2 regions of the Priestia sp. 53B2 genome follow, and region 2 is predicted to be linked to the other one. Evidence: riboswitches for the same ligand, from Rfam matches in the RefSeq annotation. Region 2 holds a riboswitch; the other holds the start of a gene.
What was found. A riboswitch is a leader RNA that binds a small molecule or an ion and turns the genes downstream of it on or off. The one in region 2 is predicted to bind preQ1.
Positions count from the first base shown of each region.

Region 1: linked by a shared signal. The riboswitch ahead of queC (7-cyano-7-deazaguanine synthase QueC) and the one ahead of ACN6NE_RS13525 (QueT transporter family protein) in region 2 are both predicted to bind preQ1.

Region 1 covers NZ_JBLZXA010000020.1:630,440-634,866, reverse strand. The annotation lists gene queE (7-carboxy-7-deazaguanine synthase QueE) at 1-673, opposite strand, end outside; gene queD (6-carboxytetrahydropterin synthase QueD) at 666-1,106, opposite strand; gene queC (7-cyano-7-deazaguanine synthase QueC) at 1,106-1,771, opposite strand; PreQ1 riboswitch class I at 2,002-2,045, opposite strand; gene ACN6NE_RS17325 (spore germination protein) at 2,204-2,872, opposite strand; gene ACN6NE_RS17320 (3-ketoacyl-ACP reductase) at 3,080-3,799, shown strand; gene ACN6NE_RS17315 (DUF6254 family protein) at 3,865-3,990, opposite strand; gene ACN6NE_RS17310 (alpha/beta hydrolase family protein) at 4,078-4,427, opposite strand, start outside.
Region 2 covers NZ_JBLZXA010000018.1:18,703-23,129, reverse strand. The annotation lists gene ACN6NE_RS13540 (DHA2 family efflux MFS transporter permease subunit) at 1-892, shown strand, start outside; gene ACN6NE_RS13535 (hypothetical protein) at 964-1,290, opposite strand; gene ACN6NE_RS13530 (hypothetical protein) at 1,382-1,825, opposite strand; gene ACN6NE_RS13525 (QueT transporter family protein) at 2,262-2,750, opposite strand; PreQ1 riboswitch class I at 2,760-2,804, opposite strand; gene ACN6NE_RS13520 (Lrp/AsnC family transcriptional regulator) at 3,001-3,411, shown strand; gene ACN6NE_RS13515 (YitT family protein) at 3,793-4,427, shown strand, end outside.

The sequences.
Region 1 (4,427 bases), on a different contig from region 2:
CGTTCATGTTTTTAGCTGCCACTGCCTTATCGATTAACCACTCATACTTTTTAAGCAATTCTTGTGTTAACGACGCATTATCGATTGTCGTTAAGTCCTCGTTGCCTACTTGAACAAAAAATGGAACCTCAGGATAACGTTCATGAACAGCCTCTGCATACTCAAAGTCCTCATCATTAAATACAACGACTTTTATGCTTATATGCGCCATGCGTTTTTCCTTTATTAATGTCTCTATAATATCGTCTAATACGGAGAAATTTGTTTTCATTAATGAACTTGGAGGCTTAGGAGAAATCGTTAAATCATCGATCTTTAGGAACCAATCCTGATAACGGCTTCCCTGTGTTTCGAGAGCTGCTTTTACCCCATGACTGTGCAAAAGCTCTACAAGTGAACCAATTGCCTTGATAAGCGCAGGGTTTCCTCCAGAAATGGTGACGTGATCAAAGCACTCTCCTCCAATTTCTTTTAGCTCCGTCCAAATTTGTTCTGCTGTTAGCTGACGAATATCGTTTTTAGCTGATCCATCCCATGTAAAAGCTGAATCACACCAGCTGCAGGAATAATCACAGCCTGCGGTACGAACAAACATCGTCTTACGTCCTACAACCATTCCTTCCCCTTGAATCGTTGGTCCGAATATTTCAAGTACTGGAATTGTATTAGCCACGTTTTTTCACCTTCTTTGGGCGGTAAACTACGTAACTTGTCGGCGTTTCCCGCACGAATACTTGTACGCAAGAAGGCTTATTTGGTAGTGTGTCTAGATATTCTTGAACCAACTCATAAATTTTACGAGCAACAACTTCAGTTGTAGGAAAATCATTTGGATTTTCTTCGTTAAAGATAGAATGATCGTTCAATAATGTATGATCAAATTGACCAGAAACAATTTTTTTCAATAGCGCAAAGTTTACTAAAAAGCCCGCTTCGTCTAATGTATCTCCGGCAACAGTTAGATTTACAAAATACGTATGTCCATGGACTTGACGGCATTTTCCTGCTTCTGTGTGAGGAACAAAATGTGCCGCAGCAAACTGCATATCTTTGTTCAGTTCATATTCATAGTCATGAAATACTTGAGGGTACATTTGTTGCAGCATTATTTCTCTCCTCCTTCTTTTGTTTGCAGGTATTGATCTAACCCACGTTTTCGCAATTGACATGCGGGACATTCGCCGCACCCGTCAGCAACAATACCGTTGTAGCACGTTAATGTTTTTTCACGCACATATTCAAGCGCTCCTAGCTCATCCGCTAACGCCCACGTTTCTGCTTTATCAATCCACATAAGCGGCGTATGAATCACAAACTCGAAGTTCATTGATAAATTAAGCGTGACGTTTAACGATTTCACAAATACGTCTCGACAGTCTGGATACCCTGAAAAATCAGTTTCACAAACGCCTGTTACGATATGACGGCCTCCGCTGTTTTTAGCCAGTACGGCTGCAAATGATAAAAATAACAGATTGCGGCCATCCACAAACGTTGTAGGCAACTCTCCTTCTTTTTGCTCGATCTCAATATCATCTCGCGTTAAGGCATTTGGTGCTAATTGATTTAAAAGTGACATATCTAGTACGGTATGCTTCACACCTAAATCAGCTGCGATAGCTTTTGCTACTTCTATCTCTTGACTATGACGCTGACCGTATTGAAAAGTAACCGTTTCTACCTCTTTAAAGTTTTTCAAAGCCCAAAATAGACATGTTGTACTATCTTGACCTCCGCTAAATACAACAATAGCTTTTTCATTTTTCATCATTACTGTTCGTCTCCTTTTTGATTGAAATCAAAAGAAGAAGAAACTTTATTGAACCGTTCGTTCCCTTTGTGGCTAATTTTATAACACAAAAAAGAGACTGCTCTTTTTCAGCAATCTCCCTAAAAAGCAACTAAGATACACGTCCTCTCCAGCATACACGTCAAAAAGACGTGTTGATAGAAAAGCACGTGAAAGAAGACACGCTAAAACCGTGTCTTTTGTCATCAACGATGATCTTAGTTTTTTATAGAGGGAGTTCTCGAACCTCTCCCGTACATATACAAACGTGTACGGCGTTTCTTCTTGAATTGTCATCGTATACTATACCACATGCGTATAAATAATGCTATGTTTGTTGGCTTCTATCGCCTTTAGCTGCCTTATTTTTCTTTATATAAGAAAGCGCAATAAATAATAACGGAAAACAGACGCTTAGTACAAATAGATAAAACGGCCAGTAATATTTTTCAAAATAATTGAAGTACGCTGTAGAGATTTTATTCGGCGCCGAATCAATGCGGTATTCGTTCGCAGTGTTTCTGTGAAACTGTCTCGAGGTCCTCTTACAACGGTCTGAGATTGGGGTTCAGAAACAGCCCTGTCTCTCCACCCTCTTGTACTTGCCACAATATACGTTTGATACCCTTCTAAAAACAGCACGGTATCTCCTGATAAAACATGAAGAAGAGTATCATCCAATGTCTTTGCTTCCATGATTTCACCCGCTGCCAAACTATAGCTTTTAATCAATTCGTACATATTAACGATGCCATCATCATGTGTTAAATGTTCATCGTGATAGTGCATAATGGAGTCCAGCGCATAGTGTTCAACTTCGTCTTTATTTACTAATCCGTCGATGTAAGCAACACCTAAAGTGAATTTTTCTTCAATCGAAATTCGAAACTCTCGCACAACTAAGTCCGTGCTCTGTCCCAGTGCTTTTTTCATGCGGGATAAATTATCTCCCACCCTCTCCGATAATTTCTGCTCTTCCTGTGTAGAAGAAGCACTAGTTTTCTTAGAGTCCTTCGCTTCATCAGCTTTTTCTTTCCGCTGTTTGGATTTATTCGTTAACTCAGATAGTTTTTTTATACGCATTGTTCATCCTCCACTACATTGAACGAAAAAAAACGGAATTTCTTCTTTTTAGTCTCTATAGTTTTTGTATGAAAAGGAAATTTATACTTGAAGCCTTTTTAATAATCTTTATTTTTGACATCATTTGTGCATTTCTATAGGATAGTAATGGATAATTCTTTGTTATTATGAAGAATGTTTATGCGGAACATTGAAAGGAGTCTATACATGGCACAATCACTTAAAGGCAAAGTAGCTCTTATTACAGGAGCAGGAAAAGGCATCGGTCGTTCAACTGCGATTGAATTAGCAAAAGAAGGCGTAAATATCGGTTTAATTGCTCGTACAGAGGCAGATTTAAAGGCTGTTGCTTCTGAACTAGAAGCATTTGATGTACAAGTTGCTTATGCAACAGCAGATGTTTCTTCTATGGAAGAAGTAAACGCAGCAGTCGAGCATCTACATATAAAATTAGGGGCAACGGATATCTTAATCAACAATGCGGGAATCGGTAAATTCGGAAGCTTTTTAGAGCTAGACCCAGCTGAGTGGAAACAAATTATCGATGTGAATTTAATGGGCGTTTACTACGTAACGCGCGCTGTTCTCCCTCAATTAATCGAAAAAAATGGTGGAGACATCATCAATATTTCATCCACTGCTGGTCAAAAAGGCGCTCCCGTTACAAGTGCTTACAGCGCTTCAAAATTTGGCGTGCTCGGCTTAACCGAATCTCTAGCGCTAGAAGTGCGAAAACACAATATTCGTGTAACAGCTCTCACACCAAGTACAGTAGCAACAGAATTAGCATATAAAGAAAACTTAACGGATGGCAATCCTGATAAAGTGATGCAGCCTGAAGACCTAGCTGAAATTATGGTAGCACAATTAAAACTGCATCCGCGGATTTTTATCAAATCTGCGGGCATGTGGTCCACAAATCCCTAAACAAACATAGAAAAAGGAGAGCTTCAGCTCTCCTTTTTTGTGTCTTCCTTTATATGATGGTTACCTTATTTACGTTTAGGCGTGATTTCTTCTGATAGTTCTTCAAAAGATTTTACTTTTCCATGCGATGGGTTTTGTGATTGTTTTCGTACATTCCACTGACGCTCTTTTTGACTTTTAGACTGAGTCATTTTGCTTCATCCCCTTTTTATATGCTTACATGTAGTAGGATAAAACAAGCTGCTCTTTTCCATTCATCAAAACTGCTTCCAATTTCTTTACTGCTTAGCTAAATGTATTTTAAACCATTTATCAATTTCCGCGTTATATTGATCATAATAAGCAGTTAGCGGATGATCTCCGTTTTTGTACAGTACGTATTTGTATTCTTTTCCCTGCTCATCTAGTTGTTTCACAAGCTTTTCAGCCTGAGTGTGGTGAACTTTACAGTCATGATCACCCTGTAAAATCAAAAGAGGTGAATTTACTTTATCGCTCCAATAGACAACAGAACGACTTTTATACCTCTCTGGATACTGCGCCGGATCTCCTACAATTTTCCGCAGCACTTGTTTCATTTCAGGCCCTCTTTGATCATAAAATTGAAACATGTCAGTAATACCTGATT
Region 2 (4,427 bases):
GGCGGTGCTTATTTTCCTATTTGCTCTTTTCAAGCTCAGTAACGTTTCTGAAACATCTAGACCAACAATTCATATCCCATCTGTGACTCTTTCTACAATTGGATTTGGAGGAGTTGTTTATGGATTTAGCGCAGCTGGTGAAGAGACGGGATGGAGTAATCCTATCGTATGGCTTACGCTCATAATTGGCGTCATAGCGCTTGCTTTATTTGTCAGAAAGCAAAGCAAGCTGAATTCTCCCATGATTAATATGAAGCCTTTTAGATCGTCTGTGTTTTCAAGATCTATTTTCTTAATGTTTCTTATTATGATGATTCAGTTTTCAATGATGTTAATTTTGCCGCTATATTTCCAAACGGCTGCGGGACTGTCTCCTTTGCAAACAGGTTTTCTTATGCTTCCAGGGGGCGTAACGCTTGCTCTAACAGCTATGGTGGGAGGACGTTTGTTTGACAAAATTGGATTTAAACCGCTGCTTTTAACGGGCTTAGTCCTTTTAACAATTATCTTAAGTTTATTCACTACTATTTCAAGCGGAACAAGCACGACGGCTGCAGCCATCTTATACGCAGCCTTTACAATCGGCGTAGGTTTAAGCATCGGGCCCGTGATGACGCTGGCTTTAAATCAAGTACCAAAACCGCTTCATGCTCACGGTTCAGCTATTTCAAATACGATTAACCAAGTTTCAGGCGCGATTGGACCCGCTTTGTATACAAGTATTATGACCATGGCTTCTAAGCACTTTATTCAACAATCAAATGAAACAAATAAAACGCTGTTACAAATAAAAAGTATGACAAGCGGGGTTCATACCGTCTATTATGTAGCCATCGCTTTCGCCGTCGTTTCGTTCCTGCTCGCTCTTACGTTAAAGAAAAAAGATCAGTAGCTTGAAACACAATAAGTAAGAAACTGATAAGAGCTGCTCATAATTTGAGCAGCTCTTGTTACATGGAGAATTTATATTATAAATGTAAGAGCAATCATAGATACTATCAAAACAAGGATAACAATACTTCTCTTTCTTTCTATCTCCCATGCTTCAATAGCGCCCACGACACCACCAATGACTAAACTAAAAGTACCTATAACGTGCAGAGGCAGCAGAGATAACAACCTGCCTAAACTCGCCATAACTCCTCCGGTCAATATAAATCCTGTTGTTACAATAGATTTTACAGATGTTAAGTCTCTTATAGCTTCTTTTTTTTCAGTTTTACTCAGTTTACAGTACTCTACTATACTAAAAACAGCGGGTGTTCCCCATAAAATAAAGAAGCTAATCAATCTATCCGTGTCTACACTTACTGTTCATTCACCACCTTTATCAAACACTTACGCTCAGTTCCACCATTTAACAAATAGTTATATATTATTCTTACTTCAAGGATCCTCCAAAAGAAAATTGATGGTAGTCATCAAGCTTATTCCAATACCCTATGCACTTTACGTCAGGCTCATCAATAGCTAACGCTTCTTTATTAGTTCCTTTATAAGGAAGAAATGCCGTTAACTTCACCTTTTGTTTTGGCTTGATATTTAATTTATTTCCTTCTGCTAACACCTTAAATTTATTATCAGAATAACCGTTTTTCATTTTTAAAGGATACGATAAAAATACATTATTTTGTTTGATGGTCAAATCGCTCTTGTTTACTAATTCCATTTCATATGGAATTCCTTGCTTCATTTTTTGTTCTTTGATTACGTTAATACTTATCTTTTCTAGTTCTCTTAAAGGAACGTTGTCTTCTTCTTTTGAACACCCGGCAAATAAGATGGCTAACGCTAATAAAACAAGAATTCCTAACTTTCTATTCAAAAAACAATCCCCTCTCTAGTACAAAGGTTATTTTACAATTATAACTCAAAAAAGTTATTTAATGGTAAAAAATACAATTAAAAAAGCAAACCGTCATCGGTCTGCTTTTTTAATTGCTACGCATAGGTAATGTGTTGTTGTGCGAAAAACTTTTCGATAAGGAGTTTGCCAACTATATGTATATCGTAACAAAAGAAAAAAGAATGCGCTGTGAGATTTATCACTCATTCTATCAAAATAATCTAACTGAATACTTCCTATTGCCTTACGCAAAAAGAGCAGAACGCAAACGCGATCTGCTCTTTTTACATGCTAGATATGGGTAATTTGTCCATGCGTGAAAAGCTCTTCAATAAATAAGGGGTTTATCACTACACCTATAGAATAACAAAGAAAAAAAGATGTGGCTGTGAGATTTATCACAGCCGCATCTTTTTTATCCAACTAGCTTATTAAATTGTACACGTTTATTAATTGCCGCCATAATTGGTGCTCCAACAAGCATAACAATGAACTCACCAACGGCCGTTGTTAACCATGTAAAGAAAAATGGTAAATCAAATGCTAAGTGCAGTTCAAACGCAATAATAAACATCGTGAACGTAAATACAAGTGTATTAACAAGCATACGAGCCCACATATTTTTAATGTAGCGCATAGAAAAAATGGTAATGAGTAATGATAGCACAGATTGTCCTACCCCAAACACCAGATCATAAGCGACCATTGGTGAAAAAAACAAATTCGTCAGAAATACTCCTAGCACAATGCCGTACACGTACTTTTTATTAAACACAATTAAGTGATTGAACATTTCCGATATACGAAATTGGATATTGGTGAAGCCAAACGGCTGGATTAACATGCTGACAGCAATATACATAGCAGCTAAAAGACCGTTGACGCAAAGTGTTCTTATATTCATCTTACTATTCTCTCCTTAGTTTTTTAACGTGGGATGGTTACGAACCACGTAAACACTCAAAGAATCATACAGCAAGCTTAAGTTTTCGTCAATCTAGCTGTTTACAAACTACTGCCGGTTTCTATATCTGGCATATTGACGGCTCTTTTTTCTTACTTTTCTTTAGTATAAAATAGAAGACGTATCAGTATACACAGGTGACATCAAGTAGTTAACCCTTTTGATTTGAAATACGAAAGGATTTGTAGCGATGTTAGATAACACAGATAAACGCATACTAGAAGAGCTATCAAAAAATGGACGTATAAAGATGAAAGAATTAGGAGAAAAAGTGCATTTAACCGGACAAGCCGCTTCTGCTAGAGTATTAAAGCTAGAAGATGAAGGCATTATCAAAGGCTATACAATTAACATTGATGAACGAAAACTCGGCTACACCATCCATGCATTTTTAAATATCTATACGCAGAGCATTCATCACCACCCCTACCTTACATTTTTAGAAAGTCAGCAGGAGTATGTTATCAACAACTTTAGAATCAGCGGCGATGGCTGCTACTTATTAGAATGCAAATTTCATTCAAATGAAGAACTAAATGATTTTTTGACAGAGCTAAATCAGCATGTGAATTACAAACTTTCAATCGTCATTAACAAATAAATTTTTTTAAAAAATAAAGGTATATTAATTTATGAAAATGGTAATCCTAATAACGTATTCCCCCTATTCTAATAAATTTAAAAATCCTTTGCGCCATCGCAAAGGATTCTTTTTTATGTAGGAAACCGCCTTCTATTTTTTGAAAAGTTGAACATCTCTCACAGCGTTGACATAGCGGTCAGAGGTTTATATAATCGGTGACATCGAAGCATAGAAAAGCAGGATTAACACCTATACACGTATCGTAATTCTTCGTCTTAGAAGTTGATCAGTTTTATAACTAGACAATTTCTAAGACGTTTTTTATTTCATTATTTGTGAACCACTAGTAAAAATAAGGTTCCACGTGAAAATACCCTAATGATTAAGGAGGTTTGCATATTGAAAACAATCTATAAAGACATCATTTTAATTATTGCCGGAGCGCTTTTAGTTGCTGCATCGATTGATTTTTTTGTTATTCCAAATAAATTAGGTGACGGCAGTACGGTTGGTATTGCTCTTGTTTTATATTATTTATTTCATATTCCTACAAGTATCAGCACTTTCCTCCTGAACCTTGTATTTATTGCCTTAGCTTATAAATTCCTAACAAAAAAAACGATTCTCTATACTATTTTAGGAGCTGTCATGACGTCCGTTTTCCTCGGTCTAGTCAGCTATATTCCTTTTCACGTTCACGACATGATTTTAGGAATTGTATTCGGGGCTTTACTAATGGGAACAGGACTTGCTCTCATTTTTATCGCAGATGGATCTACCGGTGGAACAACTCTTTTAGCTTATTTATTAAACTATACAAAAGGCTACAATATCTCTAAAAGCATGTTCTATATGGACAGCGTCATTATTTTAGCATTGGTTTTTGCTATTGGCGTCAACAACACGCTCTATACTTTTATATTCGTCTATCTTTGTGCCAAAATCGTAGATGTCGTTATCGAAGGTTTCCACAACAAAAAAGCAATGACGATTATGTCTGATCAATACAAAGACATAGCACAAGTCATCACCAG